Regions from separate parts of the Gordonia sp. L191 genome, predicted to be linked through region 2. Evidence: riboswitches for the same ligand, from Rfam matches in the RefSeq annotation. Region 2 holds a riboswitch; each other region holds the start of a gene.
The links. Region 2 has a riboswitch for cobalamin ahead of nicT (Nickel transporter NicT). Riboswitches for the same ligand answer to the same signal wherever they lie in the genome.
Positions count from the first base shown of each region.

Region 1: another riboswitch for cobalamin. It lies ahead of metE (5-methyltetrahydropteroyltriglutamate--homocysteine S-methyltransferase); the one in region 2 lies ahead of nicT (Nickel transporter NicT).
Region 3: another riboswitch for cobalamin. It lies ahead of QNM97_RS15105 (CbtB domain-containing protein); the one in region 2 lies ahead of nicT (Nickel transporter NicT).
Region 4: another riboswitch for cobalamin. It lies ahead of QNM97_RS15865 (FecCD family ABC transporter permease); the one in region 2 lies ahead of nicT (Nickel transporter NicT).

Region 1 is NZ_CP125996.1:3,308,767-3,316,640, reverse strand. Features, by position in the region: gene QNM97_RS15005 (AraC family transcriptional regulator) at 79-1,029, shown strand; gene QNM97_RS15000 (Uma2 family endonuclease) at 1,091-1,624, shown strand; gene QNM97_RS14995 (SulP family inorganic anion transporter) at 1,747-3,261, shown strand; gene metE (5-methyltetrahydropteroyltriglutamate--homocysteine S-methyltransferase) at 3,352-5,640, opposite strand; cobalamin riboswitch at 5,794-6,004, opposite strand; gene uraH (hydroxyisourate hydrolase) at 6,080-6,406, opposite strand; gene uraD (2-oxo-4-hydroxy-4-carboxy-5-ureidoimidazoline decarboxylase) at 6,443-6,964, opposite strand; gene QNM97_RS14975 (solute carrier family 23 protein) at 6,975-7,874, opposite strand, start outside.
Region 2 is NZ_CP125996.1:1,016,323-1,024,196, reverse strand. Features, by position in the region: gene QNM97_RS04725 (DsbA family protein) at 147-881, shown strand; gene QNM97_RS04720 (vitamin K epoxide reductase family protein) at 909-1,595, shown strand; gene nicT (Nickel transporter NicT) at 1,624-2,736, opposite strand; cobalamin riboswitch at 2,760-2,898, opposite strand; gene QNM97_RS04710 (copper resistance CopC/CopD family protein) at 2,961-4,637, opposite strand; gene QNM97_RS04705 (YcnI family copper-binding membrane protein) at 4,658-5,356, opposite strand; gene QNM97_RS04700 (DUF5134 domain-containing protein) at 5,412-6,008, opposite strand; gene mftG (mycofactocin system GMC family oxidoreductase MftG) at 6,156-7,547, opposite strand; gene mftF (mycofactocin biosynthesis glycosyltransferase MftF) at 7,576-7,874, opposite strand, start outside.
Region 3 is NZ_CP125996.1:3,335,998-3,343,871, forward strand. Features, by position in the region: gene QNM97_RS15080 (molybdopterin-dependent oxidoreductase) at 1-1,771, shown strand, start outside; gene QNM97_RS15085 (Nramp family divalent metal transporter) at 1,842-3,125, shown strand; gene QNM97_RS15090 (acyl-CoA dehydrogenase family protein) at 3,257-4,480, opposite strand; gene QNM97_RS15095 ((2Fe-2S)-binding protein) at 4,670-5,332, shown strand; gene QNM97_RS15100 (CbtA family protein) at 5,403-6,227, opposite strand; gene QNM97_RS15105 (CbtB domain-containing protein) at 6,255-6,476, opposite strand; cobalamin riboswitch at 6,512-6,672, opposite strand; gene QNM97_RS15110 (ATP-dependent helicase) at 6,729-7,874, shown strand, end outside.
Region 4 is NZ_CP125996.1:3,504,818-3,512,691, reverse strand. Features, by position in the region: gene QNM97_RS15885 (helix-turn-helix domain-containing protein) at 1-3, shown strand, start outside; gene QNM97_RS15880 (ClpP family protease) at 17-622, opposite strand; gene QNM97_RS15875 (ClpP family protease) at 619-1,233, opposite strand; gene QNM97_RS15870 (alkaline phosphatase D family protein) at 1,343-2,959, opposite strand; cobalamin riboswitch at 3,061-3,270, shown strand; gene QNM97_RS15865 (FecCD family ABC transporter permease) at 3,360-4,433, shown strand; gene QNM97_RS15860 (ABC transporter ATP-binding protein) at 4,465-5,238, shown strand; gene QNM97_RS15855 (ABC transporter substrate-binding protein) at 5,235-6,242, shown strand; gene trhA (PAQR family membrane homeostasis protein TrhA) at 6,303-6,968, opposite strand; gene QNM97_RS15845 (isoprenyl transferase) at 7,088-7,874, shown strand, end outside; gene QNM97_RS15840 (LuxR C-terminal-related transcriptional regulator) at 7,806-7,874, opposite strand, start outside.

The DNA of each region.
Region 1 (7,874 bases), 2.3 Mb from region 2:
AGCGACCGCCGCGGTGTCCACGATCCGCCGAACGCGATGACGATCCACATTGCGCGGCGAAGTCGTGAGGAGTGTCCGATGAGCCAGATCGAGCGGCTTCGCATCCCGGGGGATCCGGAGTGGGAAGCTGCGTCGGCGGCGGTCTCCGACGCGTACTTCCCGCATGAACTGAGTCCGCGGGACGCGGGTGGAACCGCCCTCGACGTCGACGTCGCGGTCACCGTGCTCGGACCGTTGCGGATCGCGCGGATCGGATGGGGTGCCGAGGTGGCCATCCACTCCGACCATCCCGGCGCCTACGGCATCAACGTCCCGCTCGGAGGGGTCCTGGAAACCAGCGTCGCCGGAACCTCGGTGGTCTCCACGAGTGGTCTCGCCACGATCAACCCGCCCGACACGCCCGCCGAGATCACCCGCTGGTCGAGTACCTGCACGATCGTCGGGGTCAAGATCGACCGCGACTTCCTGCAGCGCGAGGCCTGTCGGGTGACCGGGCGTCCGGACACGACGATCCCCGAACAGCTCGACCTGCACTCGCCGGAAGGGGCGAGCTGGTTCCGGCTGGTCCGGTCGATCGCCGGCCAACCCGCCGACGACCCGCTACTGGCGAACCCACTCATCGCCGAGCAACTCGCCGGCTCGTTGACCGACGCCTTCTTGTTGGCCGCGGTTCCCGACGATTCCGCCGAGCACACGCGACCGCAACCGCGGATCGTCACACGGGTGCTCGATGCGATGCGGGCCGATCCGGCCCGGCCGTGGACGGCCGCCGACATGGCGGAGGTGGCCGGGATCAGCGTGCGCCGCTTGCAGGAAGGGTTTCGTGACTACGTCGGCAAAACGCCGCGAGAATGCCTCACCGACATCCGATTACACCGTGTGCACGACGAATTGTGTTGCGAGGAAGCGGATTCGGTGACCACCGTCGCGATGCGCTGGGGATTCACCCACACCGGCCGGTTCGCGGCGGCATTTCGCAAGAGGTACGGCGTGGCACCGTCCGATGTCGCCCGCACGCGCGGGCGGTAGTTACCAGCCGAGGTCGGTCGTTCAGGGCGCCGGGGCGCGTCATCGTCGTACCGTGTGACGCATGACCGCTGCACACGCCCAGTTCGGCTTGATGTCGCTGGATCAGTGGCGTGCGTTGCCCGAGGAACCCGAGTATCGGGTCGAACTCCAGCAGGGTGTGCGCATCGTGTCGCCACGACCGACGAAGGCACACGCGCGCGCCGTCTTCCGGCTGTGTGCCCAGGTCGACGAGGCGCTTCCGACTGGCTGGGAAGCGCTCCCGGAGGTCGAGGTGGTCATCGATCCTGCGACGCCGGCCACGGTCCGAGTGCCCGATATCGTCGTGTGTCGTAGCGACGCACCCGAACCTCTGGCCGCGGCGGACGTGGCGATCGCCATCGACATCGTGTCGCCAGGCTCTCGACGGACTGATCACGTCACCAAGCGCAGCGAGTACGCCGATGCCGGGATCGCCCACTACTGGATCGTCGACCTGGGGCGGCCGACCACGCTCACCCCACTCACCCTCACCGACCACGGCTACTCCGGCGTTCCGGTGACCGGGCATCACACGTCGACCGCGCCCTTTCCCCTGACCATCTCGCTCACCTTCTGACGTCGAATCGCGAGCGTGCGAGCCGCTCCGCACTCTCCGGTAAGGTGTGCCGGGTTGCGTGCCACCAGGTGATCCCGCGGTGACACCGGATGTCCCGGCGCGCCGGAACGGAGTCGGAGCACATGTCCCCGCGCGTGTCACTGTCCACGACGACCTCGCCCGCGCACGACCAGTCGGTGTGGGCGGCGCTGCGTTCACCGCGACGGCTGCGCACCGAGGTTCTGGCCGGGCTGGTGGTCGCGCTCGCGCTCATCCCGGAGGCGATCTCGTTCTCGATCATCGCCGGCGTCGATCCGCGCGTGGGTCTGTTCGCCTCGTTCACCATGGCGGTCACGATCGCGATCGTCGGTGGCCGCCCGGCGATGATCTCCGCGGCCACCGGTGCGGTGGCCCTCGTCGTGGCCCCATTGGTGAAAAGCCATGGGCTGCAGTACCTCATCGCCGCCGTCATCCTGGCCGGGGTGTTCCAGCTCATCCTCGGCGGCCTCGGCGTCGCCCGGCTGATGCGGTTCGTTCCGCGCAGCGTCATGGTGGGATTCGTCAACGCGCTGGCCATCTTGATCTTCGCTGCCCAATTGCCCCATCTGATCGGCGTGCCGTGGCTGGTGTATCCGCTTGTCGCCGTGGGTGTTCTGATCATCGTCGGATTGCCGAGACTGACGAGCGTCATCCCGGCGCCGCTCGTCGCGATCGTGGCGCTGACCGCGGTGACGCTCGCGGTCGGCTGGTCGGTGCCCGATGTCGGCGACGAGGGCAAACTGCCCGAGCACCTACCCTCACTGGTCCTGCCGGACGTGCCACTGACCTGGCACACGTTGTCGGTGATCGCGCCGTACGCGTTCACCATGGCGCTGGTCGGGTTGCTCGAATCGTTGATGACCGCGAAATTCGTCGACGACCTCACCGACACCCACTCCAACAAGTCACGCGAGGCGATGGGGCAGGGCGTGGCAAACGTGGTCACCGGATTCTTCGGCGGCATGGGCGGCTGCGCGATGATCGGACAGACCATGATCAACGTCAAGAGTTCCGGTGCGCGCACCCGGATCTCGACCTTTCTCGCCGGTGTCTTCCTGCTGATCCTGGTCGTCGGACTCGGCGATATCGTCGCGCTGATCCCGATGGCCGCACTCGTCGCCGTGATGATCATGGTGTCGGTCGGCACCATGGACTGGCACAGCATCAACCCGACGACGTTGCGGCGCATGCCCAAGAGCGAAACGGTGGTCATGCTCGTCACCGTCGCCGTCACGGTGGCCACACACAACCTGGCCTACGGTGTCGTCGTCGGTGTGCTCACCGCGATGGTGCTCTTCGCGCGGCGGGTCGCCCACGTCACCGAGGTCGTCGTGGTGGATCACCCGGACCCCGACACGCGCGTCTATCAGGTGCGCGGAGAACTGTTCTTCGCGTCCAGCAACGACCTGGTCTACCAGTTCGATTACGTGGACGACCCGACGACCGTGATCATCGACATGAGTGCGTCACATGTCTGGGATGCGTCCACCGTCGCGGCACTCGACGCGATCGTCACCAAGTACGCGGCAAAGGGCAAGAGCGCCATTATCATCGGGTTGAACCCCGATAGTGCCGAACGGCTCGAGCGCCTCAGCGGGCACCTCGCGGGCGCTCACTGAGGCAGGCAAGGAGGGCGCGGGGAGGACCTGGGGCCGCACACCCGGGTCCTCCCGACCGGCCTCCGTACTCCGCGCAACCGACCGTCGGTCTCAGTTGGCCAGTGCGCGAGTGGCTTTGGCCGCCGAGACCAGATTCGTCAGCGCCGCGGTCACCTCGGTGGTGCCGCGAGTCTTGAGGCCACAGTCCGGATTCACCCACAGGCGCTGCGGCCCGACGGCATCGAGCGCCGCGCGCAACGACGATTCGATCTCGGTGACGTCGGGGACACGCGGTGAGTGGATGTCATACACACCCGGCCCGACGCCGTTGGCGAATCCGATGGCGTTGAGGTCGTCGAGGACCTCCATGCTCGACCGTGCCGCCTCGATCGAGGTGACATCGGCGTCGAGTTCGGCGATCGCACCGATGACCTCGCCGAACTCCGAGTAGCACAGATGGGTGTGGACCTGCGTGGCGTCGGCGACGCCCGAGGTGGCCAGCCGGAATGCCCGGACCGCCCAATCGAGGTACGCGGGTTTGTCGGCGTCCCGCAGTGGGAGCAGTTCACGCAGGGCCGGCTCGTCGACCTGGATGATGCCGATACCGATCCGCTCGAGATCGATCGCCTCGTCCCGGATCGCGAGGGCGATCTGGTCAGCCGAGTCGGACAGGGGCTGATCGTCACGCACGAACGACCACGCGAGAATCGTGACGGGTCCGGTGAGCATGCCCTTGACCGGCTTGCCGGTCAGCGACTGGGCGTAGGCGATCCAGTCGACGGTCATCGGCGCCGGGCGGGACACGTCGCCGAACAGGATCGGCGGACGCACGCACCGAGTCCCGTAGGACTGCACCCAGGCGTGGGCGGTGGCGAAGAAGCCGTCGAGCTGCTCGGCGAAATACTGCACCATGTCGTTGCGTTCGGGTTCGCCGTGGACGAGCACATCGAGCCCGATCTCCTCTTGCAGCGCAACCACATCGGCGATCTCCGCCCGCATCCGACGGATGTACTCGGCGTCGTCGATCGCACCGGAGCGCAGCGCGGCGCGCGCCAGTCGGATCGCCGAGGTCTGCGGGTAGGAGCCGATCGTCGTGGTGGGCAACGGCGGGAGATTCAGCCGCTCGGTCTGCGCAGCCGCGCGGGCCGAGGCATCGCCGCGCGTGCGTTCGGCGTCGGTGAGGGCGGCCAGACGCTCACGCACCGCCGGATCGTGCACGCGCGGATCGGATTCGCGGGTGGCCAATGCGGCGGCAGCGGCATCGAACGCGTCGGCCTGAGACGGCCGACCGTGGCGCAACGCCCCCGACAGGATCGCGACCTCGCGGTACTTCTCGGCCGCAAAGGCCAGCCAACCGCGCAGGTTGTCGTCGAGTTCGGTTTCGGGTTCGACGGAATACGGCACGTGCAGCGTCGAGCACGAGGTAGACACCGCCAACGACCCCGCCGACCCGAGCAGGGTGCCCAGGGTGGCCAGCGCTTTCTCGAGATCGGTTCGCCAGATGTTGCGCCCGTTGACCACGCCGGCGACGACGTGCATGTCGGCCAGTTCGGGAACGTCGGCCACCGTATCGACGGAGCCCTCGATCAGATCGACGGCCACCGCCTCGATACCGGTGCGCGCGAGGGCGCGCACGCTGTCGCGGGCGTCGCCGAAGTACGTGGCGACGCAGAGTGCCGGTCGTGAGTTCGCTTGCGCGAGGGTCGAGTACACCGATCCGGCCAGCGCGGGGAGGCGTTCTGCGGCATCGGTGACCAGGATCGGTTCGTCGATCTGTACCCACTCGACCCCGGCCGCGGCAAGACGGGCCAGCAGGTCGAGATACAGCGGCAGCAGCTCGTTGACGCGATCGAGCGGAGAGCCCTCGCCTGCGGTGTCGTGGGCGGATTTCGACAACGCGAGGAAGGTGATCGGCCCGATGACGACCGGGCGTGCGGTCACGCCGGCGGCCTGCGCCTCGGCCACCTCGGCGAGAACCTTCTCCGGGTGCAGGGAGAAGGCGGTGGCGTCACCGATCTCGGGCACGAGGTAGTGGTAGTTGGTGTCGAACCACTTGGTCATCTCCAGCGGTGTGACGTCGGCGGTGCCGCGGGCCGCCGCGAAGTAGCGGTCGAGGGGATCGGTGATGTGTGCGACCCGCTCGGGCAGGGCGCCGAGCAGCACGGCGGTGTCGAGCATCTGATCGTAGTAGGAGAAGGTGTTGACCGGAATCGAGTCGAGGCCGGCCGCCGTGAGCGCCGCGATGGTGTCGCGCCGCAGCCCGGCGGCCACGGTCTCGAGGCCGGCGGCGTCGATGCGCCCGGCCCAGTAGCTCTCGATCGCGCGCTTGAGCTCACGGTGTGGCCCGATGCGTGGTGTGCCGAGCACGGTGGCGGAAAACGGGGTCGTCCGTTGGGACATGGGTGGTGCACTCCTGCAATGGTTTCCGACGGTCCGTCGCCGTTGCAGGGCGTGCCGAAGGGACGCCGGAGAGAACGTGCACGGCATCCGCGCATCACCTGGCACTCGCTTCGACCTGCGCCCATTCCACGAGGCGACGAGCCACCGGCCGCGGCGCGGCCGGTACAGCAGGCAGGTCTTCGGACTCGTCGGCGGGCGACCATCAGGTCGCGGTCCTAGTGGCCGTCGCTTCCCGGACGCGTGCGTCCAGTGCTCGATGACGGCGGTCGTTCCGACATACCGCTGCGGGACAGTTCCGGATTCGCACCGGATTCCCTCTTACGACGCCGGACCCAGACGCGGGGCCTCCATGACATCGGAGGCCACGACGGACGGGGCGGCGAACCAACTGCACCGCCGAGCATAGAGGATGCCCCCGGATATCGGTGTGCGCGCCCGGTCAGCTACCGCGATAGGTGGAGTACGAGTACGGGCTCAGCAGCAGCGGGACGTGGTGATGCCGTTCGGGATCGTCGACGGTGAAGCAGATGTCGACCTCCGGGTAGAACCCCCGGATGTCGTTGTCGGCGAACCACTCTCCGGTGTCGAACACCAGATGGTAGATGCCGGGCACGAGCGGGTCGGTGTTCACCTGCGCGATGCGACCGTCGGAATCGGTGACGCCGGAGGCGACTTCGCCGCCCGCGGCATCCTGCAGGGAGACCCCGACGCCCACCGCGGGTGCACCGGAGACCGCGTCGAGGACATGGGTGGACAGACCGGTCATCTCGGTGGTTCGCTCCTCGTGGATCGCCTGCGCTTCTCAGTCGTCAACATACTCGATCGCCGGGGTGAGCATGCGCTGCAGTCGACTTCGGTTGATCTTGGCCAACTCCATCCGCAGCACCCTCCGCTCGGTCGCCGGGTCGTTGCGCATCCGCTCCTTGAGGATGGCCAGCAACTCCGCCGCGGGCCGCCCATTGGCGAAGACAAGGTACACGTGCCCGAACTTCTCGTCGTAGGCCTTGTTGAGCTCCTTGAGTTCGGCCAACACCGCCGGATCGGCGCCGGTCACCCCGGACTGCTCACGCGTGGAGGACGCGTTGTCCGGGCGGTCGCCGATCCGGGGGTGACCGGCCAGGGCCTCGTCGAGGTCGGCATCGGTGAGCTCGGCCAGGATGAGATCGGCATAGGAGAGCAATGCCTCGTCGTCGGAGAACGGTCGGGCCTTGGCCACACGCAGTGCCCAGATCGACGAACTACAACACTCGTAGAGCGTGCCGATGGCCTGCCGTTCGGTCAGCTCGTTGAAACTGGGCAACCCGCGCCAGTCGACTCGTCGCACGCCGATCAGCCTAGGAGAGTTCGGGCTGACGGCCGAATCGCACCGACGTCAGCGGGTTGGCATCGGCAACCAGATCGTCGAAGCGATAGTTGACGATCTTGGCGATCTCGATGAGTGCGAACGACTTCTCGGAGGTCTCCGAGTTGTCCATGCGGGACCAGCCGTTGCGCAGCACGCGGTCGTAACGCTCGGTCTCGCGGGCGCAGATCACCAACGGGAACCCGAAGTGCTCCCGATAGGCGGCAGCGAGATTCACGACGTTCTCGTGCTCGGTCTCCTCGAGGTGCGACAGACCCTTGTGGTCGACCGCGATCAGCTCGCCGGTTTCCTCGTCCTCGGCGCCGAGGTCGGGGAAGGCCTGGATGAGGTCGAGCTGTTGGGTGTCGCTGCCGGTCAGCATCGCCTCCTGGAAGGCGCTGCGCAGATCGTGGACATCGTCGAAAGGCCGCTGCTCCCAAGCCCTGTCGAGAACCCAGTCGACGCCCTGAACGACCTCGCCGAAGGTCTCGCGGAACTTCTCCCTGCTCATCGTGTTCACCTCGTCGAGCGTGATCGAGCCGCCCCCGGCGACGGCCGGTCCCTTGCTGCCGATGTGGAAGAACAGGATGTTCATCAGGATCGCGGTGATCGCACCCATGGTGATGCCGGTGGAGAAGGGGATCTGCAGGATGCCCGGAACGGCGATGTCGACGCCGGGCAATTCCGGGACCTTGACCTCCGCTCCCTTGTCCAAGATGGTCGTCGGTGCCGACGACTGTGAGAACTGGACGTAGAGGGCCACGGCGATGGAGGTCGCCGCGATCGACAGGTTGCGGTGATCGGTGAAATCGACGGTCGTCAGCGTCTGGATGCCGACGATCGCGACCGTCGCGAACATGATGAGTGCGGCGCCGCCGAGAACCGGGGAGGG
Region 2 (7,874 bases):
CAACGTCCCACCGGCCCCTACCGCTCAGATGCTCCTCAGATTCCTGCCAGTACCCTGAACACCGGCATGGCGGTCCTCCGGTCCTGCGCAGACCGACCGGAGCCCGACACCGACGCCGGAGAACCCGTGGACCAGGGAGACAAAAAGTGGCAGACAAACGCCGGAAGCCGATCGTCGATCCGCGAGCCGCCGAACGGCGCCGTTCGCTCTTCATGAAGATCGGGGCGGGTGTTGCGATCGTCGTCATCGCCGTCATCGTTGCCGTCGCGGTGATCCTCACCAACAAGTCCTCCACGGGTGACGCGACCGCGCCGTCGGTCGCAACCAACAGCTCGTTCCGCGTCACCACTGCACCCAAGGGCACCACCCCGCCGGTGACCGTGCAGATCTACGAGGACTTCCAGTGCCCGGTCTGCAAGCAGTTCGAGCAGGTCTACAGCGACGCGCTGACACAGGTGCGCAGCAATCCCAAGGTCGCCATCGATTATCAGCCGGTGGCCATCCTCGACCGGATGTCGAGCACCAATTACTCCACCCGCGCAGCCAATGCGTCGGCGTGTGTGGCCGAGGCGACCAAGGGCGCCGACAACTTCGCCATCTGGCTCAAGTTCCACAACATCCTGTACGCGAATCAGCCCGAGGAGAACGGGTCCGGTCTGACCGACGATCAGCTCGCTGATTTCGCCAACCAAGCGGGCGCACCCAACGTCAAGGAGTGCATCTCCGACGGCCAGTTCAAGAACTGGGTCGGTCAGGAGACCACGGCCTCCCAGGTCCAAGGAACACCGACGGTGAAGATCAACGGTCAAGATTTCAACATCCAGTTGGGGCCCGATGCCTTCCTCGCCCAGATCAATCAGGCCGCCGGCACCGCACAGTAAATCCACCCCGAGACGAAGCGACCAGCAATGAGCAGCACCACCTCTCCTTCCGGCACCACCCCGGACCCTGAGGCACCGGCGGTCGAACCGCCCGACGACGAGCTGATCGCCGCCGACGTGATCACCGATGACCGGCCGTGGTGGCTTCAGCGCCCCGACGTATCCACCGCGACCGGCATCGTGATCCTGATTCTCGGTGTCCTCGGGTTCATCTCGGCGGCGACGCTGACGATCGAGCGCATCGAACTGCTCATCAACCCGGAGTACGTGCCGAGTTGCAGCATCAATCCGGTGCTGTCCTGTGGCTCGGTGATGGTGACCGAGCAGGCTCGTGTCTTCGGGTTCCCCAATCCGCTGATCGGGATCGCCGCCTTCTCGGTGATCATCGTGACCGGCGTGCTCACTACTGCCCGCGTCTGGCTGCCGCGGTGGTATTGGGCGGGTCAAACACTCGGGCTCGCCCTGGGTTTCGTCTTCGTCAACTGGCTCGCCTTCCAGAGCATCTACCGGATCAACGCGCTGTGCCCGTACTGCATGGTGGTGTGGACGCTGACGCCGATCCTGTTGATCCTCAGCGCCGGAAGGCTTTTCGGTGACTCACCACGAGCCCGCGACCTTCGCGGCTGGCTGTGGGTGCTGTTGCCGCTGTGGTACGCGATCATCATCGTCGCGATCGGTGTGCACTTCTGGGATTACTGGTCGACGCTGATCTGAGACGTTCTGACTCCTCCGAGGTGGACGGTCACCGAGATTCGGACGGGGTCCGGACCAGCCGGTGCTCCAGCCGCGCCAGTTTCCAGTAGGCGATGGCGATACCCCACGCGACGATGAACATGATCACGATCGCGATGCCCGCGGTGTTCAGATCGAAACCACTGATCCAGTTGGTGATCGGGTCATCCCAGCCGAGATCGTCGTGCAGCACGCTGACCAGTTCGATGGTCCCGATGAGCAACGCCACCGCGATCGACAGGCCGGTGATGGTCAGGTTGTAGTAGATCTTGCGTGCGGGATGGGCGAACGCCCAGTCGTAGGCCACGGTCATGAACATGCCGTCGAGGGTGTCCATCAGACTCATCCCGCTCGCGAACAGCAGGGGCAGAACGAGAATCGCATACCAGGGCAATCCCGCGACAGCGCCGGTACCGGCGAGTGCGAGCAGAGCCACCTCCGTCGCGGTATCGAAGCCGAGTCCGAACAACACACCCACCGGATACATCTGGAAGGGATGCCGGATGCGGCGCATCACCGGCCCGAGGAGTCGTGCGAGAAAGCCCCGGCCGTCGAGTGCCTCGTCGAGTTGCTCCTCGTCGAAACTACCGCGGCGCAGTGAGCGGAACACCCGCCAGATACCGATGAGCGCAACGATGTTGATCAGCGCGATCAGATACAAGAACGAGCCGGACGCGATCGTGCTGATGGTGCCCAGCGCATGCCGGGCGGGCGAATCGTCGTCGGCGAGCGCCGAGACCGCGTGGGCGCCGGCGACCACGAGTATCGCCATCACGAAGACGATCGTGGAATGCCCCATGGCGAACCAGAATCCGACCGATTTCGGGCGTTTGCCGTCATTCATCAGTTTGCGGGTGGTGTTGTCGATCGCGGCGATGTGATCGGCGTCGAATGCGTGCCGCAGACCGAAGGTGTAGGCCGTGACGGCGAGACCCACACTGAAGACCTGCTTACCCAGGCTGTAGTGGTGCGGCACGATGACCATGAACAGCACACCGAAAGCCACGGCGTGCATCGCCGCGATGACGCCGAGTTGTACTGCGGCGTGGACCCAGTCGGTCCGGGTCCATCTGGTGCTGCCGGCCGAGCCGATCTGGTCGGCGGCCGAGGATGCAGAATTCACGTGAGAGCCTTTGGATTACGCGTCCGGACAAGGTGACGTGGGCCAGGGTCTGGCTGACCGTGCCCGTTCGGCACGGATGACAGTGGCGCGACCGCACCGGATTTCCACCGGTTTCCTGGATTCCCACGCGCTGACGAAGGACGCTACTCCCTCGGCGGTGAAATCAATAGACGAGGCGTCTCGCAGACCCGGGAATTCGCGACGGCAACTCACGACCGGGGGCATCACCACACGACAAATCCGACGGTGGTGACCTGCGCGTCGGAATCGCTGAACTGCACGGTCAGCGTCAGTGTCCACGCACCGGCGACGGGAACCGACGCCGCAACGCGGTGCCAGCGGGCCGACCCGGGCGAGCCGGTGTCCGTTGTGTCCGATTGGGCCGGAACGAATCTCAGCGCCAACGACGGAATCCCTGCCGACTCCGAGGACAATGTGGCGCGCAGCGACCGGGCCCGGATCGGCGTCCCGTGACCGTCATCGAGGGTCACGTCCACCACGGTGGGGCCGCGGCGCGTGGTCGATACCGAGACCTGTGCCGAGCCGTCGTCGAGAGGGGCCGCCACCTGCACCGGCGGACCGTAGGTGGTGCGCGCGGGCGGTTCGGTGACCAAGACGGAGGTGACGACGAGGACGGCGATGCCGCATGCCATCTCGAGCGGCACCGAACGCCGAAGACGGCTGAGGCCGAGGCGACGACGCGCGTATGCCGCCAGGCCGAGCATCGCCAGTACGAGAGCCGATTTGACGAGCAGCACGACACCGTAGGTGGTGTCCCACAGCGCTTGCACCGGCCAGATCTGCCGCCACGCCTGGAATTCCCCGGAGAGCACCAGGACGACCACCATGGCGAACGCCCACCTCGACCACCGATGCAACACGGCAGGTGTCAGCAGCTCAGGCGTCGGCGGTTCGGATCCCGGCGATTCAGGTGTCACCGATTTGGACGTCACCGCGGATGGGTTCCGGGAGTGCTTGTCGGGCAACAGGATCAGCACCATCGAGAGCAGTCCGCCGAGCCAGAGTGTCATCGCCACCACGTGCAGGGTGGTGACCGGCACGGCCAGCCATGTCAGATCCCCCACCGACGCATGGCCGTCGGCGGCGATGGTGACGGCGATACCCAGCCCGCAGGCCCCGATCAGCGCTGCACCCCACGCATGTGAGACTCGCCGGCGCGCGGCCGCGAACAGCACCGGTCCGAGCACCACGACCAGGGCCGCTCTGATGAGCACCACCCTCGTATCGCCACCGTCGAGGCCGGAGGAGAGCGCCGAGCCCGAGAATGCCCGGCTCACACCGACATCTGCCTTCTCGGCGGCCCGGACGAGAACCGTGCCCGCACAGGCCAGCACCGCCAGAACCCAACTCGGCGCCACCGTCCATCGGAATCGTTTGAGCGCCAACGTTCTCGGATACAGCATCAGCGACACCACCGCGAGACCCACAGCGCCCACCAGGCCCGCGTAGAGCAGCGCCTGCGATGCGCGATCGAGTGCGGTGACCGAGGCGGCGACCGGCGGTGCCGCCGGGGCCGGCGCCCCGGGGTCGGCCCGCACGCCGAACACGATGGACCCGGTGACCACGTGGGTGTCGGCGGAGATGACTCGCCAGGTGGCCGAATAACTTCCGGCAGGCAGATCGGGGCGCACCGGGATGACCAGGGCGTTGCCGGCCGAGATCAGATGTGGTGAGCCGGTGTCGACGCGATCGCCCTGTGCCGAGATGACACGCGCGGGATCGGCTCCCACACTGATGTTCTCATCGAAGGTCAACACCACCTGTGACGGCGAGATGGCGACTCGCGAGTCGTCGGCGGGCACGCTGGAGACCAGGGTGGCATGTGCGCCGGCCAGGCCGGGAGTGGCCATCACCAACGCACACACCACCCCAGTGAACACCAGAAGCGCTCTGCGCCACCTCAATTCGATGAACGCCCCTTGCGAATCAGCGCGAGGTTGGCCACCCCGACCAGCAGGGCGATGATCGCGATGACCAATCCGGCTATGCCCGGCCATGACGGTGACGAAGTCGAGTCGTTCGACATCGACTGATCGCTCGTGTGTCCACCGGATGCGGCGGCGAGGGAGAGCACGGGTGCCGGATGCTCGGGCTCGGCCTGACCGGAGACCGCTTTCTCGTTCCAGTTCACGACGGTGCCGTCACTGTAGGTCTGCTGGGCGGGCAACGAGAGCGTCGCCTTGTCTGGTAGCGGTCCCGCCGACACGCTGAACGTGTCGAAGCTCCCCGGCGCGATGGCGGCCTGCGGGGTCTGCGCCTTCCAGATCACCTGGGAGACATACTGGGTGATCTCGTTGCCGTCGTCGTCCTTCTGCGGCGCGGGCAGGCTCTTCTTGACCACCTGCACCGTCCATCCCGGCTTGGGTTGCGTCGACACCGAGATGATCGGGGTGTCGTCCGGGAAGGTCACCGCCAGTTCGGTGGTCGACGCGGTGTCGGATTCGGTGGGCACCCGGAAGGTCAACACGCCGTATCCGCCCTCGGTGGCGTCGATTCCCGACACCTTCACGTGTGCCGACGCCGTCCCGGAGAGGCCGATCATCAGCGCCACCACAGTTCCCGCCACGGCGAGCACCAACGCCGCTCGTCTTCTCACCATCGATATCCTCGTTCTCTCGTAGTTTCACTATTCCGGTGGCGAATGCACCGGGGTCTCACCTCAGGACGGCGAATGCCACGCCCATCCCGGTTGCCATCAGCACCTCACCCCACGGGCGCGCGGGTCCACGGATCAGCGCGTAGAACCACCACAGTGCGGCGGCGAAATAGGCTGCCGCACAAAGCGCGGCGAGCACCGCGACGCCGGTCGGCTGCGCCCAGCCCGCGGTACCCGGCACGCCCATAGCGCTCATCGAGCCCATACCGGGCATCGAACCCATGCCAGGCATCGAACCCTGGGCCGAGTTCGCCTCCGCCGAAGCGGAATTCACCGTCGCCCGCACCGACATCAGCACCGACATCACCACCATCGACGCCATCATGGCCGCGTCGTAGGACCCCACCAGCAGGTGACGCCGCGTCGCATCGGCGTCGACGACCACGCGATGAGCAAAGAACAGGGCGCCACCGCTGAACACGAGTACCGACACGATCGGTGCCACCTGCGCGCCCCACGGGCAGACCATGGCGATCATCGCGACGGCCATCAGGACGTGCAGAATTCCGGCAAATCGGGTCAGTGGGGTCGGCGAGTGCCAGGCACGCATGAGGTAGATCACCGCGCACAGCGTGAACACGCCGGTGATCGCCACGGTTGCGGCCAGTTCGCCACCCGCCTCTCGTCAGTCAGATGTAGTCGAGCCGCAAGAGTGGTCGGATGCCGGTGCACAAAGGTTCCCGGGATCGACGAAGTTCTTTCCCGGAATGTGTTCGAGTGCGCAGGGCGTGTTCGGGTGCGGTCAGTGCCCCGCCGCGAGCGCCGCACCGATCCGGCGCGCCAACATCATGATCGTGGCGTGCGGACCGCTGCGGCCCGGACTCGGCAGGATCGAGCCGTCCACCACCCGTAGTCCCCGCACACCGACCACCCCACCCAGCCAGTCGGTGCGGACGCCCATCGGCAGGCTGCCGAAGGCGTGCTGCGAACTGCGGATCACCGGATCGACCGAGATCGAATCGGGCTCCACCACGTCGTCGAACTCGGCGGACGCCAACATGTCGACCACGTCCGACGCCGTGGCCCACAACGGGGCCGCCGCCGACTCGTCGAGGTCGTCGAACCGTATGCGCACCGAGCCTCCCGACGCCGACGTGAGCCGCGCGGGGCCCGCCTGGAGCATCCCGCAGACCCCCACGGCCTGCGAGCCGCCGGCCGATCCGGTCACGTATCGCTCGAAATCGTCGGAGTAGCAGCGGATCTCGATACCGTCGCCGGTGTGCACCACGGTCGGCAGGAGTGGCCGCAGGTCATCTGGCGAACGCCTGCGGTATCCGACGAGCACCTCACGGTGTTCGCCGGCGACGAGTACGCCGGAGGGCCCGATCACCTCCGGGATCGAGCGCAGCAGGATGCCTGCGGTACCGAGCGTTCCGGCGCACAGGATCACCTCGTCGCAGGCGATGTCGGCGTCGGTGCCCCCCGACCCCGTGACCCGCAGGCCCGTCGCCCGGCGTCCCGCCATCAGGATCTCCTGTACCCGAATACCGTTTCTCACAACGAGATTCGGACGTGCGAGAGCCGGGCGGAGAAATGCCTCCGCGGAGGTCGTGCGCAGTCGGTGGGCATTGGTGCCCAGCACTGCGTTGTTGCCCAGCAGTTCGTTGTTGCCCAGTACTCGGTTGAGACCGATGATCGGCCACCGGTCGGTGACATCGCGGACCGGTACCCGCGTCGACCAGAATCGCTCGAAGGCGCGGGCGGCCGGCCCGAGATCGTCCTCGCCGAACGGATGCACCGACATCGGGCCGTCGGTCTCGTCGAGTTCGCGGTAGGCCCTTTCGACGTCGTCGACGCCCCAGCCGGTGGGCCACTCCGCGAAATCATCGCGATGCCAGCGCAAGAAGTATCCACCGTTGATCGCCGAGGACCCGCCCAGCCCGCGCCCGCGGACCACGGTCTGGCCGGGCGGCGCGTCGTGGACCGTCACGAACCCCGACGACGCGCTGATCGGCAGTGTCCGGAGATCGCGAACCGTGGCATCGGGCCAGCCGCTCCCCTGCTCGAGCAGGAGTACCGATCGGGTGCCGTCGCGGCTCAGTGCGTCGGCCAGTACCGACCCAGCGCTGCCGGCGCCGACGATGACGACGTCTGCGCGTCGGGGAAGCTCACCCGCCACCGACGTCTCGTCCACCGGCGTCCCCGTCACCTTGGTTCGGCGGTCAGCGCGTGACGACAGGTCGAAGCGCGCCGAGATCGCGTTGACGCACAACGCCTTCCCATAGTCCCGCACCGTAGGCGAGATCGTCGAGACGGCGACAGATCAGATAGGCGACGGGGCCGATCGCGGGCCCGCGCGTGGTGTCGGCGAGGACGGCGCGCACCCATTCGATGAGACCCTCGGCGATGGCGACCTCGATGACGAGTATCCGAAATCGCTTGGAGATCAACGCCAACAGGACTGCAACCGGCCAATAATGTCGACAGATCGCACCGGCCGCCTGCAGTAGTCCGTATCCGG
Region 3 (7,874 bases), 2.3 Mb from region 2:
CGTTGTTGCCGCACTGCAGGACTCGGCGGTGCGGGTGGGCGGTACGTGGAAAACCGGGCGGGTGTCGCACGCCCAGTTGGAAACCCACGGGACCCTCGGCTGGATCGATGACGACGGCCGTCTGGTGCTGCGGACCAGCACCCAGGTGCCGTTCCTGGTGCGCGACGAACTCGCGTTACTGCTCGAGATGCCGCCCGAGCGGATTCGGGTCTTCGCGGCACGCGTCGGTGGTGGTTTCGGCGGCAAACAGGAACTGCTCACCGAGGATCTCGTCGCGCTGGCCGTCCTGCGCACCGGCCGGCCGGTCGCCTACGAGATGACGCGCACGGAGGAGATGACGCGCACCACCTACCGGCATCCGTTCCGGGTGGGGGTGGAACTCGGCGCCGATGAGACGGGGCGACTGACCGCGATGAAGGTCGACGTCCTGTCCGACACCGGCGCCTACGGCAACCACGCGATCGGGGTGATGTTCCATGCGTGCGCCGAATCGGTGTCGGTCTACAACTGCCCGGTGAAGCGGATCGACGCCGAGGTCGTCTACACCAACAATCCACCGTCGGGTGCGTTCCGCGGATACGGGTTGGGACAGGTGATCTTCGCGATCGAGAGTGCGATGGACGAGTTGGCGCTGACGCTCGACATCGATCCGTTCGAGCTGCGCAGACGTAATGCGGTGGCCGACGGCGATCCGCTGCTCATCGCCCACCCCGAGCCCGAGGACGACCTGGTGTACGGCAGCTACGGTCTCGACCAGTGTCTGGACCTCGCACAGGCCGCCCTGGCACGCGGCAATGGTGTGGCCGCGCCGGCCGGTCCGCAGTGGCGGGTCGGCGAGGGTATGGCGCTGGCCGCCATCGCGACGATGGCCCCGCGCGGGCACCATGCCACCGTCACGGTGGCTGTCGACGCCGACGGCCGCTACCACATCGGTTCGGGCACTGCCGAATTCGGCAACGGCACCACGACCGTGCAGGCGCAGATCGTGGCGAGCACGATGTCCACCGAGTTGTCCCGGGTATCGTTGCGCCACGGCGACACCGACGCCGCCGCCTATGACACGGGGGCGTTCGCGTCGGCCGGCACCACGGTGGCCGGCAAGGCCGTCTTCGGCGCGGCCCTGCGATTGCGCGAACTGCTGGTCGAGGCGGCCACGAGGCTGTCGGGCCGCGATGCCACTGAGGTGCGCCTGAGCCCGGACGGAGCAGTCGTCGACGCCACGGTGCTCGGCTTCGGCGAGCTGATCGCCGCCATCTACGCCGAGCACCGTCAGGACTCGGCGACCGGACCGCGCGCCGTGGCCACCGGCATCGAACGCGGCGATCTGCGCTCGATCGCGTTCAACGTCCAGGCTTTTCGGGTCGCGGTGAACACCGAGACCGGCGCGGTGGCGATCCTGCAGTCGGTGCACGCCGCCGACGCGGGCACGGTGATGAATCCCCAGCAGTGCCTCGGCCAGGTGGAGGGCGGTGTGGCGCAAGCCATCGGCTCGGCGCTGTACGAGGAGATCATGCTCGACGGCAAAGGCGTACCGCTGACACCGGTTCTGCGGACCTATCGGGTACCGCAGATGGCCGACATCCCGGTCACCGAGGTGATGTTCGCCGAGACCTCCGACCGCCTCGGGCCCTACGGCGCGAAGTCGATGAGCGAGTCGCCGTTCAATCCGGTGGCGGCAGCTCTGGCCAACGCCATTCGGCGCGCCATCGGCGCCCGCCCGTACGAGACGCCGATGTCCCGTGACCGGATCTGGCGACTCGGTCGGGCATGAATTTTCGGCCGCCCGAACTTTTTGTTTCGCCTCACTTGATCACCGGCCGTCGGTGTGCCACATTGGGCTGGTGAGCCAAGTGGACACCCGCGAGAGCGGATCGGAGGCCGAGTCGACGCGCGGCCGCATCCGCGGTCGTCGCATGCGCCCGCTGCGTCACGTGGCGCTGTTCGGTCCGGCCTTCGTCGCGGCCATCGCCTACGTCGATCCCGGCAACGTGGCCGCCAACATCACCGCGGGCGCGCGCTACGGCTTCCTGCTGGTGTGGGTGCTCGTCGTCGCCAATCTCATCGCGATGCTCATCCAGTACCAGTCGGCCAAACTCGGCATCGTCACCGGCCGCAGCCTGCCCGGTCTCCTCGGGGAGCGGCTGAGTCGCCGCAAACGCCAAGCATTCTGGGTTCAGGCCGAGGTGGTGGCGATTGCCACCGACCTCGCCGAGGTCCTCGGCGGTGCGATCGCCCTCCAACTGCTGTTCGATCTGCCCCTTGTGCTGGGCGGGGTGATCGTGGGCGTCATCTCCACCCTGATGTTGTTGCTGCAGAACCCTCGCCGCCAACGCGTCTTCGAGTCGGTGATCGTGGGCATGCTGGCGATCATCGTGGTCGGCTTCCTCGCCGGGCTCGTGGTGAACCCGCCGACCGCCGGCGATGTACTCGGCGGGATGATCCCCCGCCTCGAGGGACCCGAGACGGTGTTGCTCGCGGCGTCGATGTTGGGTGCGACGGTGATGCCGCACGCCATCTACGTCCACTCGGCGCTGGTCATAGATCGCCACGGGGTCACCGAGAGTCTGCCCCGGCGACGCAAACTCGTGCGCGTCACCCGGTGGGATGTGGTGATCGCGCTGACCATCGCAGGCGCCGTCAACATCGCCTTGCTGCTCCTCGCCGCACAGAATCTGCTGGGTAAGGAGGGCACCGACACCATCGAGGGCGCCTACCATGCCGTGGCCGACTCGATGGGGCCGGGAATGGCGACCGTCTTCGCGATCGGTCTGCTCGCGAGCGGCCTGGCCGCGACCTCGGTGGGGTCGTCGGCGGGTGCGGCGATCATGGCCGGGCTTCTGCACAAGCGGGTGCCGCTGCTGGTTCGCCGACTGGTCACGTTGATCCCCGCCCTGGTCGTTCTCGCGATCGGGATCGATCCGACCTGGGCACTGGTGCTCTCACAGGTGGTGCTGAGCTTCGGCATCCCGTTCGCGATCATCCCCCTGGGCCGGCTGACGGCCGACCGCTCGATCATGGGCGAGTTCGCCGACGGCTGGCCGCTACGAATCCTGGCAACCGTGGCGTCGGCGATGATCGTGCTGCTCAACATCGCGCTGATCGTGCTGGTGTTCACCGGCGCGTGAGGTGACCGAGACCGACTCTCGTTGCTGCACAGATCGTCTCGGTCCACCGATCGTCGGGGGCCATTCGCGGCCGACGGTGTCGGCCCCCCGGAGGTGACCCGGAGGTGACCCGGTGGCCCGTCCACCGCCCGTCAGGCCAGGAGCCCCTTGGCGACGTGGGTCACCTGGATCTCGTTGCTGCCAGCATAGATCATCAGCGACTTGGCATCGCGCGCAAGTTGTTCGACGCGGTACTCGGCCATGTAGCCGTTGCCGCCGAAGAGCTGCACGGCCTCCATCGCGACATCGGTCGCCGCCTTCGACGAGTAGAGCTTCATCGCCGACGCCTCGGCCAGGCTCAGCGGCTTACCGGCCTTGGCCCGCTCGATCGCACTGAAGAGCATGTTCTGCACGTTGATCCGCGCCACCTCCATCTCGGCGAGTTTGAGCTGGATCAACTGGAAGCGGCCGATCTCCTGGCCCCACAGTTTGCGGTTCTTCGCGTAATCGACACTCAGACGCAGACATTCGTTGATGATGCCCATCGACAGCGCCGCGATCCCGATGCGTTCGGCGGTGAACCCGGACTTCGCACCCTCGGAGCCACGGGCGTCGGACCCGGTGTCCTCGGTCTCTCCGAGCAGCCGGTCCCGGCCGAGGCGGACGTTGTCGAAGAACAGCTCGCCGGTGGGCGAACTCATCATGCCCATCTTCTTGAACGCCTTGCCCTGGGTGAGTCCGGGCATGCCCTTGTCCAGGACGAACGAGAGCACCTTGCGATCGCGCATCGGGGTGTCCGAGCCGTCATCGAGTTTGGCGAAGACGACGATGGTGTCGGCGGACGGGCCGTTGGTGATGAAGGTCTTCTGCCCGTTGAGCAGATACTCGTCGCCGTCACGGCGCACGGTGGTCTTCATGCCGCCGAGGGCGTCGGAGCCGGAATCGGGTTCGGTGATCGCCCAGGCCCCGACCTTCTCCATGGTGACCAGTTCGGGCAGCCACCGCTTCTTCTGCGCGAGGGTGCCTTTCCCCCGGATCGCCGACGCCGTCAGACCCATGCTGACACCCATCGAGCCGACGAGACCGAGGCAAACCCCGGCCAGTTCGATGTTGACGATCATGAACATCGATCCGGCCATGCCGGCTCCGCCACCGCCGCCCGAGGGCTTCTCACCGGCCGCCTCGGCCTCGAGTTCCTTTTCCAGCGCATCCTTGGCCATCGCGTCGACACCGAAGGTGGACAACAGCTTTCGGGTGATGTCGTAGGGCGGGAGCTGACCGGTCTCGAGTTCGTCGATGTGCGGGCGGATCTCCTTGTCGATGAATGCCCGCAAGGCGTCGCGCACCATCAGATCTTCTTCGGACCACTCGAACATCGATACCTCGCAGGATCATCGGACAGCACCGTCGGCTGCCATGAGAACTTGTTTCAGTTCAACTGTGTCAGCCGTCACGATCAGCGTCAAGACACAGAACGACAATGTTGTGTCTTTATCTCCGGGACGTCGGGCGCCGGTCGCTCGTGCACGTCGCGCCGTCCGGCGAGCGGCTACGCTCATCCGGCAGTGACCACTCTCGATGACCTCGGCCCCTTCTTCGCCGTCCGCACGCATGCCCGCGGGCAGCGGTGTGATGCCCCATGGCTCACAATGGCCGATCTCATCGAGGACGCGCACATGCTGGAGGCGCGGGTGGAACGCGTGCGGTCCGCACTCGGGGCGGGCGCCGCGGCACCCGTCGAGCAGAGGGTGGCCGCGTCGGTGACCCACCTCGGACTCGTCGCCCGTCTCATCGCTCCGATGATCGCCGTCGCCGCGCTCGACGAACCGCCGATCTCGGTTGCGGCGGAGGACCTCTGGTGGCAGGACGAACTGGGCGGGCCGTATCCGCTGTCGGTCACCACCGCCACGACCGACGTCGGGCCCAACCTTGCCGACGGAATCGTCGGCGCACTCACCGACGCCGTCGGCGACGGATTCGGGGTGAGTGGGCGAACGCTGTGGGGCAACGTCGCCTCGGCGACCAACAGTGCCGCCCGACTCATCGCGACGGCGCGCCCCGAACACGGCGCTCTCGCCGTCGCCGCGGCCGACGATGTTCTCGCCGAGCCCCGTGTCGAGGACGGGCGGTTACGCGCGGGACCGGGATTCCGCCGCCGCAGTTGCTGTTTGATCTATCGGGTCACCGGCGATCGGGGCGCCGTCTGCGGTGACTGCATCCTGACCTGATCCCGCCTTCACCCACGAACGCACCACGTCCGCCCCGCACGTGTGCGCGAGGCGGACGGTAGTACAGAAATCAGCTGTGCACCGCAGCCGGCGTCGCCGCCCGCTGAGACGAGCCCGACCGGCTCAGCCAGCTCATGATGCCCGCGAAGGTCGTCGTCAGCACGGTCCACAGGATCACCTGATTGGCGATCACGTACACCCGGAAATCGCCGATCACCGCGCCCGGGAATCCGGGAAAGACGATCGTGTCGCCGTTCATGACCGGCTCGGGAACCTCGTGGAATTCTGGCAGTAGCGCGATCGCGATGGTCACGACCACCAGGTAGCCGATCGCGGCTGCCAGCGTGGCCGCGAGCCCTCCCCAGCGTTGCCGCAGCCACAGCGCGAACACGACCGCCGCGATCACCGCGACCACCGAGATGACCGTGAGGGTGAGATACGCCGTCGACCGGGCACCGATGGTGTCGTCGTCGCCGACGGCCGGCGGGTTGGCCGGATACGCGACGAACGGCACCCCGAAGACCGCGACGAAGCCCAGGAGCCCGATCAGGGCCGCAGCCCATCGTGGGTCGGCTCCGGCGCGGTGATGTGCCAGATAGGTCCACAGGATCGTGAACGCGATCGCGAAGAACGCGCCCATCGACACCGCGAACACGATGGTCCCCACACCCGCGCCGATGTTCTCCTGCACCGAGCGGGTGAACACCTCGGCGCCGTGCTCGTGGCCGCCGTGCCCGTGCGCGGTCATCAGGGCCTCTTCGGCCTCACTGCGTCCGTCCTCGTAGTCGATGGCCTTGGCCACCTGCGGCTCGATGAAGATCCGAGCGAAAACGTAGGCGACGATCCCGGCGACCAGTCCTGACAGCAGGCCGGCGCCGATGAATTTCTTCTCCATGTTCGGTTGTCTCCCGTGCTCGTTCGATCAGTGGCAGGGGAAGCCGAGGAAGTGCCGGGAGTCGTGCACGAATTCATGGATGTGGGTGTCGTTGCCGAACACCGACCAGGCACCTTGGTCGTAACCGATGAAGTAGTAGGCCATCGCGGCGAGGATGAAGGTGGCGGTCAGCCACAGGGCTGCCGACGCGACGGAGAGGTCGGGTACCGCGAGGGCCCGTGCCTTGTTCTGGTGGGTGGTTGCAACCATTCGGAGGTCCTTTCGTGGGATGACGCGTCCCAGCGCTTGTCGGATCGATGCTCGGCGGAATCCTGACTCGTCGGGCGGGGTGACTCCCCTACCCGGCCCACAGTGGCGCGACCGTCCCGGACTCACACCGGGTTTCCGTCAGCATCTGGCGAGAACTCTATACCCGGCAAATGTGACCGGCACGACCCATCGGACAAACCGAGCAGAACACCGCCACTGCGATTTGTCGGAGGGGGCATGGATGATGGGTGAATGGCTTCGCCGTCGGTCCTCGATCGCTTCACCGCGCCCACGCGGCGCTGGTTCAGCGGCACCTTCGCCGAGCCGACCGCCGCTCAGACCGGGGCGTGGTCCTCGATCGCCGACGGCAACCACACGCTGGTCATCGCCCCCACCGGTTCGGGCAAGACCCTCTCGGCATTCCTGTGGGCCCTCGACCGGCTCGCGGCGCGCCCGGATCGGGCACGCGGCACCCGAGTCGTCTACATCTCACCGCTCAAGGCCCTCGCCGTCGACGTCGAACGCAACCTGCGTGCACCGCTGACCGGCATCACCCGCGCGTCGCAGGAACTCGGCGATCCCGAGCCGGCGATCACCGTCGGCCTGCGATCCGGGGACACGCCCGCCGCGACCCGCCGCAGCCTGGTACGCACACCCCCGGACATCCTCATCACCACCCCGGAGTCGCTGTACCTGATGCTGACGTCATCGGCGCGGGAGACACTGACCGGCGTCGAGGCCGTGATCATCGACGAGGTCCATGCGGTGGCCGGCACCAAGCGCGGCACCCATCTGGCGCTGTCCCTCGAGCGTCTCGACGAGTTGTTGGAGACGCCCGCACAGCGCATCGGATTGTCGGCGACGGTTCGCCCACCCGAGGTGGTCGCGGGCTTCCTGACCGGTGCCGCGCCGTGCACGATCGTGCGTCCACCCGCGAGCAAGACCTTCGATCTTCGCGTCGACGTGCCCGTGGAAGACATGGCCAACATCCCGCCGCCCCCGGACGCACCTGGTTCCGAGGATCTCGACGACGCGTTCTCCCCGACCGCGGGATCGCTGTGGCCCTACGTCGAATCGGCGATCGTCGATCTCATCGAGGCCAATCGCACGACCATCGTGTTCGCCAACTCCCGTCGCCTCGCCGAGCGACTGACCGCACGGCTCAACGAGATCGCCGAATCCCGCAGCTCGCAGGCCGCGGTGCCCGCCGCAGCCAACCCGCGGGTCGCCGGGGGCGCTCCGGCCATGGTGATGGGTAGCGGCGCGTCCTCGGCGGCCACGACCCTACTGGCCCGGGCACATCACGGGTCGGTCAGCAAGGAGCAGCGCGCCGAGATCGAGGACGAACTCAAGACCGGCCGGTTGCGATGTGTGGTGGCCACCAGTTCGCTTGAGCTC
Region 4 (7,874 bases), 2.5 Mb from region 2:
TGAGCCTCCCGGGCCGTCACCGGCGGGTGAGTACGGCGCGCTCGTCGATGATGTGGTCGGCGATGCCGTAGTCGACGATCTCTGATGCGCGCAGGACCCGATCCCGGTCGGTGTCGTGACGCAGCGTTTCGACGTCGTTGCCGGTGTGACGGCTCAATGCGCGTTCGATCTCCTCGCGGGTCCGCAGTATCTCCTCGGCGGCGAGGATCAGGTCGGGAATCGTGCCGCGACCCTGTCCCGACGGCTGGTGCAGCAGCACCCGTGCGTGCGGCAGCACTGCACGGCGTCCCGGCCGGCCCGCCGCCAGCAGCAGTGCGGTCGACGAGAGTGCCTGTCCCACACAGGTGGTCGCGATGGGTGCGTGACAGTACTGCATGGTGTCGTAGAGCGCGAAGGTGGCCATCACCGATCCGCCGGGTGAGTTGATGTAGAGGTCGATCGGCGCCTCCGGATTGTCGGAGTCGAGGTGGAGCAGTTGCGCGATGAGCGCGTTGGCGACGCCGTCGTCGAGTTCGGTGCCCAGGTAGAGGATTCGGTCGTCGAGCAGTCTGCTGTAGACGTCCATGACGCGTTCGCCCTGCGGCGTTCGGCTGATCACGTTGGGAATCGTGTAGGTGCTCATCGGGTCACCCCGAATCCGGTCGGTGTGGCCGCGGCCGGGCGCAGTTGCGCCACCGAGTCGACGATGTGATCGATGAAGCCGTACGCAAGCGCCTCCTCCGCGGTGAACACGTGATCGCGCAGCGAGTCGGCGAACACCCGCTCACGGGTCTGACCCGTCCGCTCGGCGATGACACCGAGAACGGTGTCACGGACATGGCGCAGGTCGTCGGCCTGCAACTCGATATCGGGGGCGTAGCCGCCGATCCCCGCAGATCCCTGGTGCAGCAACACCTTTGCGTGCGGCAAGATGTAGCGTTTTCCGCGGGTGCCGCAGCAGAGCAAGAATTGCCCGGCGCTGTAGGCCATTCCGAGATTGACCGTCACCACGTCGTTCGGGACGATCCGCATCGTGTCCATGATGGCGAGCATTGCGGGCACCGAGCCGCCCGGAGAGTTGATCCACAGGCCGATGTCGGCGACCGGATCCTGTGCCGAGAGCATCACCAACTGTGCGCACAGTGCGCTGCCGATCTCGTCGTCGAGCGCCGAATCGAGCATCAGGATGCGTTGGTTCAGCAGGCTCTCGGTGGTGCGTTTGCGGAGGGGTGGGGAAGTTCTGTGTTCGCTCATTGGTCCAGGTTGTCGAGCGCTCGTCACTGATGCCATCCGATGCTGCTGTGCGCGGAATCGCGCAGCGCACAGCAGATGTGGTGCGGGCACAGGTGCTCTGATGGTCTGCTCAGAGAACCTCGATCTCGGGGCGCCCGGCCGGAATGGTCACCACTGCGCGGGTGTGGAGCCGGGCGTCGGCGGTGCTGACGGTCGGGCAGACCCGGAACCGCGCCTCCCACCGGTCGTGGGTGATCGTGTTCAGTACGTATCCGCGTTGGGCGTTGCCGAATCGTACGTGGGGTGAGGCGGCCTTGAGTTGTCGATCGGACTCGTCACTGTCGGCACCGTCGCCGCCGGAGCTGATGGATGTGCCCGCCACCTCGACACCGACCGTGGGCGCAGGTCGGGTGTAGGTGGATCGCAACTCCGACACCACATTCCGGTGGATGTCGCCGACGATCGACACGAGATTGGCGGTTCGGCGTTCGCGGGCGCCCTCGAGGACACGGGTCCGCGACGCCTCGTACCCGCTCCATCCGTCCATGCTCACCGCGCGGACCCCGTCACGCTCGCGCGCGAGGTCGGCGATCGTCGTCTGGTGGGCCAGGACGTTCCATCGGCTGCCGGACGCGGCGAGGCCGTCGAGTATCCATCGCTCCTGGGCTGCGCCGGTGATGGTGCGGTGCGGGTCGGCGGTGGCCGCGTTCTGCCCGGTGTCGTTGTCGCCGTTGACCTGATCGCTGCGGTGAGTACGCGTGTCGAGGACGCTGAACTGAGCAAGATCGCCGAACGTGAAGCGACGATAGGCACGAAATCCGCGCCCGGGCGGGGCGAGCCGAACGGCGGTGTTCTCCCACCAGGCGCGCATGCCCGCAGCCCGGCGGAGCAGGAACTGCGGTAGGGGTTGGTCGTCCTCGGGGATGTCGGCGGCCCAGTTGTTGTCGACTTCGTGGTCATCGAAGATCGTGATGAACGGACTCATCCGATGCGCCGCTTGCAGGTTCGGGTCGAGTTTGTACAGGGCATAGCGTTCGCGGTAGTCGTCGAGGTCACGGCATTCGCGATACGCCGACGCCGGCACCACCGCGGTATCGCGTGCACCGCCGCCCATCGGGATCGGCTTCTCGTAGATGTAGTCGCCCAGATGAAACACCACGTCGGGGGCCTCGCGGGCCAGGTCACCGAACGCCGGATAGTGGCCGTCGGCCCAGGCCTGACAGGAGGCGAGGGCGAATGACAGTGCGCCGGTGGGAGTTCCGATGCGCTGCGCGGTGCGGGTCCGGCCGACCTCGGAGACTTCACCGAGCGCGCGGAATCGGTAGAAGTAGTCGGTACCCGGCGTCAGGCCGCGGACGTCGACGTGCACGCTGTGCCCGGTGTCCGGGCCGGCGCGGGTCACCCCGCGCGCCACGACGATCCGCATCCGTTCGTCGCGGGCCACTTCCCAGCCGACATCGTGGGTGTCTCGGCCCATACCCGCCCCGGGTGCGAGGGGGTCGGTCGCCAGCCTGGTCCACAGGATGACAGCGTCGGGGAGTGGGTCGCCGGAGGCGATTCCCAGGGTGAACGGGTGGCCGGCACCTCGGACTCGTGGAGCGGAGGCGGCGTCGGTGGCGAACAGGCTGGGGGCGGTGGCCAGCCCGGCGGCCAGCGCGGTCCAGGTGAGGAATCGACGGCGGGACGTGCCGGCGCGCAGCACCTTGTCCGGGGTGACGCGTAGCGGAGCGTGGTTGGGGGAGCGCATGCGTCGAGGCGATCACCGCACGGTGTCGTCACGGACGACGACCGGCCACGACTCGGTGATGCGGGGGTGAAGACCTGGGCGACGCCTCGGCGAGATGCCTGCTACGCTCAGCGCGCGTCGGTTCCGACCGGGCCACACGGGCCGGTCGGTGAAAAGGGAATCTGGTGAGAATCCAGAGCTGCCCCGCAGCGGTGACGGAAACGACAGCGGCTCCTCGCACTGGACTTCACGGTCCGGGAAGCGGCCGCGGGTAGGTGGCATCTCGGTGCCGGGTCCGAAGTCCGAAGACCTGCCGCCGTGGCCATGGGCAACCGTGGTCGACACTTGCCTCGCGGGATATGGCCGGTGCGCCGATCTGTCGAGCGCGGCTGTCTTCCGCCCGACGAGAGACCGTGCCACAGTGGATGATCACACCTCACCGCAGGCCACCCCGGCCGCGCCGACCTGGACGCGTGTCGGCGTGTTCGCGGCGCTCGGTGTGCTCGCGCTGTTCGTGGTGGCGTGGGCCGGTGTGGCGTTCGGTACCGCCGACGTCGGTGGTACCGACGTGCCGCGCTTCGTGTGGGCCGCGCTGACCGGCGGCCCGATCTCCGCCGACGACGCCGCCGCGTACTGGATCGTCATCGATTCCCGGGTACCACGCGTGATCACCGGAGCGGTGGTGGGTGCCGGGTTGTCGGTCGTCGGAGTGGTCGTGCAGGCGATGGTGCGCAACCCGCTCGCCGACCCCTACGTCCTCGGTATCTCGTCCGGCGCATCGGTGGGGGCCACGAGCGTGGTGCTCTTCGGCGTCCTGTCGGGCATCGGGCTCTACGCCATGCCGGTCGCCGCCTTCGCCGGAGCTCTGCTCGCCACCCTCATCGTGTTCGGGATGGCCTCCGGCGCAGGTGGATTGACACCGTTACGCCTCGTGTTGACCGGTACCGCGGTGGGCTACGGCTTCTCGGCACTGACCACCGTGCTGGTGTTTCTCGCACCCACCGGCGACGCCGCGCGCAGCGTGATGTTCTGGCTCCTGGGCAGTCTGGCCGCGGCCAGCTGGTATTCGGCGGTCCTCGTGGGCGTCGTGACCGTCGGCGGGGTGATCGCGGTGGCGAGCCTGGCGCGCTCGCTCAATGCGCTCGCCATGGGTGACGAGGTCGCCGCATCCCTCGGATTGTCGGCGTCGCGGTTCCGCGTCATGGCATTCGCGTTGTCGGCGTTGATGACCGGCGTGATGGTGTCGGTGTGCGGGGCGATCGGCTTCGTCGGGCTCGTCGTTCCCCACGTCGCGCGGTTACTCGTCGGCGCCGACCATCGCCGACTCGTGGTGATCGCTCCGCTGATCGGCGCGGTGTTCCTCGTCGCGGCAGATCTCGTCGCCCGAACCGCCGTGCCGCCGCAGGAACTGCCGCTGGGCGCGATCACCGCCGCCGTCGGGGTGCCGATGTTCCTGATCCTCATGCACCGCCGGCGCAGCGTGGTCGATCGATGAAACGGGTTGACGGCCACCGGAGGTCGGGAACATGACCACAGCGGGGTATCACGGGGTCGGCGTCGACATCGGTTCGGTGACGCTGCTGCGTGAGGTGACCTTCACCGCCGCGCCGGGGAGTTTTCTCGGCGTGATCGGACCCAACGGCAGCGGGAAATCGACACTGCTGCGTTGTCTGTATCGCGCCCAGCGCCCCACCGTCGGCCACGTCGAGGTCGACGGCGTCGACGTCACCGCGATCTCGATGCGCGACAACGCCCGTCAGGTCGCCGCGCTCACCCAGAGTTCCACACTGGACTTCGACTTCACCGCAGCCGAGGTGATCGCCAGCGGTCGGTTCCCGCATCGGTCGATCGCGCGGACATCCCGGGCGAGGGACGCCGCGGCGGTCGAGGAGGCCATGGGTGTCGCCGGAGTGGGCCATCTCGCCGACCGTGTCTTCACCTCGCTGTCCGGGGGTGAGGCACAACGGGTGCTGATCGCGCGGGTACTCGCCCAGCAGCCGCGGGTGATGGTGCTCGACGAGCCGACCAACCATCTCGATGTGCGACACCAGTTCTCGGTGCTGGCCGCAGCCCGGGACTCCGGCGTCACCGTGGTCGCGGCGCTGCACGATCTGAACATCGCCGCCCAGTTCTGCGACACGCTGCTCGCCCTCGTCGACGGTCGCGTCGTCGGGACCGGCACTCCCGTGCAGGTGCTCGTCCCCGCGAATCTGCGCGCCTGGTTCGACATCGACGCCCACATCGTCCGGCATCCCCGACTCGACGTCCCCCAGATCCTCTTCGATGAAAGGCAACCATGAGAAGACTCCCACTGCTCGCGCTGGTCTGCGCGGCACTGCTGACACTCGCCGGATGCGGCGCCGATGTGGCGTCGCCGTCACAGAGGTCCGCCGGGGCCTCGGTGACCGTCACCAACTGTGGTGCGCCCCTGACGGTTCCCGGCGTCCCGGACCGCGTGCTCACCAACGACACCGGCATCACCGAGTTCATGTTCGCCCTCGGCCTCGCCGATCGGATGGTCGGCTACACGACCTATGCGGGCAAGGAACGTGACATCGCGTCCTCGCCGTGGAAGTCGGACTTCGCATCGACCAAGAACCTCGGCGACGCCTTCACCCGTGAGGTCATCGCGGCCGCAAAGCCCGACTTCGTGTTCGCGGGATGGAACTACGGATTCAAGGAGTCCACAGGAGTCACCCCGGACTGGATTCGCACCATCGGTGCGGTCCCGTATCAGCTGACCGAGGCGTGCCGGCAGGCCGGCAGCACCGCGCGCGGCATCATGCGGCCCTTCGATGCGCTCTACGCCGACATGAGCAATCTCGGTGAGATCTTCGGCGTGCAGCGTCGCGCCGGTGACCTTGTGTCGCAGTACAAGTCGCAGGTCGTCGAGGCCGGGCGCGGAGCGCCGCAGGCAGGCTCCCGGGCCAAGGTGTTCCTCTTCGACAGCGCCGACCCGAGCCCGTTCACCTCCGGGCGCAACGCGGCTCCGGATCAGATCATCGACGAGGCCGGCGGCACCAACGTGTTCGGCGATCTCAACGACTCCTGGACCACCACGTCGTGGGAAGCCGCGGCGCAGCGCAACCCCGACGTCATCGTCATCGTCGATTACGGTGCCGGCGAACAGAACACGGTGGACGCCAAGATTCGGCAGCTCGAGTCACAGCCGCTGATGGCCAACACCACCGCCGTCCGGGAGCGGCATTTCATCTCGTTCCCGTATGCCGCACTCGTCGAGGGCCCGCGGAATCCGGCGACGACGGTGGCGCTGGCGAAATACCTGCGCTCGATCGGTCGGTGACGGCCCGGGGCTGACGAACTCGGGGATGTGGTTGGTGGGGGTCCGGCACGGTGGGGCGTGTCAGGTCAGCACCAACCACACCGCGACGTAGTGCAGCAGTGCCGCGATCGCGGTGCACACGTGGAAGACCTCGTGGTGACCGAAGGTCGCCGGCCACGGGTTGGGGCGCCGCAGCGCGTAGAGGACTCCGCCGACGGTGTAGAAGACCCCGCCGAGGGCGAGAAGCACCATGACCGCGACGCCCGCGTGGGTCACCAGGCTCGGGGCGACGGCGACGATTACCCAACCGAGCAGCACATAGAGCGCCACGCCGAGCCAGCGTGGTGCCGCCGGCCAGACGATCTTGAGCACCACTCCTGCGACCGCGCCGATCCAGACGATCCCGAGCACCCACCACCGCAGCGGCGACGGCAGGGCGACCACACAGAACGGCGTGTACGTGCCGGCGATGAACAGGAAGATCATCGAGTGGTCGGCGCGCTTCATGCGGATCTGCGCGCGGATGTTCTTCCAGTGCACCCGGTGATAGGTCGCCGACACGCCGAACAGGCCGACGATGGTGATCGCATAGACCGCGCACGCCGTGGACGCGGCCGCGCCGCGCAGGAGTGCCGCGCCGATCACCACGGCGATACCGCAGGCCGCGGCCACGAAGGCCGCGTACTGGTGGATCACGCCCCGCAACCTCGGGCGATCGGCCACGGGCGTCGTCAGCACGGTTGTCACAAGAACCTACGGTACCGTAAGTTAGTTGCTGTGCGGGATCGTGTGGCGATCACCTCCCATCCTTCGGGAGACCGACGACCGCACACGCCCTCGACCGTGCGCGGCTAATCTGGGTCGCGATGAAACTGCTTCCCGATCGCCTGCGCGGCCCGATGCTCACCGTGTACGAGCGACGTCTGGTCCAGCTGATGGACACCACCCGACTTCCGTGCCACGTTGCGATCATCTGCGACGGCAATCGGCGTTGGGCCCGCGAAGCCGGTTTCGAGGACGTCAGCCATGGTCATCGGGTCGGCGCCCGGCGTATCGCCGACATGCTCGGGTGGTGTGCCGAGCTGGGCATCGAGACGGTGACCATCTACCTGTTGTCGACGGAGAATCTGCAGCGCGAGTCCGAGGAACTCGACGCGCTGATGGAGATCGTGCCCGACATCGTCGACGAGATCTCGCGACCGGCCGACGACGCCGACCCCGAGGCACCGGCCGGCGACTGGCAGGTGCGCATCGTGGGCACGCTCGATCAGCTGCCGGAGGAGGTGGCGCAACGGCTGCGCAGTGCCTCCGAACGCACCCGGGGCCGCAATGGCATGAACGTCAACGTCGCCGTCGGTTACGGCGGGCGCCAGGAGATCGTCGACGCCGTGCGCGCGCTGCTCGCGGAGTGCAAAGCCGACGGCGGGACGCCCGAGCAGATGATCGACGCGGTCACGGTGGAGGCCATCGACCGCAACCTCTACACCAAGGGACAGCCCGATCCGGATCTGGTCATCCGCACCTCCGGAGAGCAGCGACTCTCCGGATTCCTGCTGTGGCAGAGCGCGTACTCCGAAATCTGGTTCACCGACGCGTACTGGCCGGAGTTCCGGCGGGTGGACTTCCTGCGCGCATTACGCGATTACGCGGCCC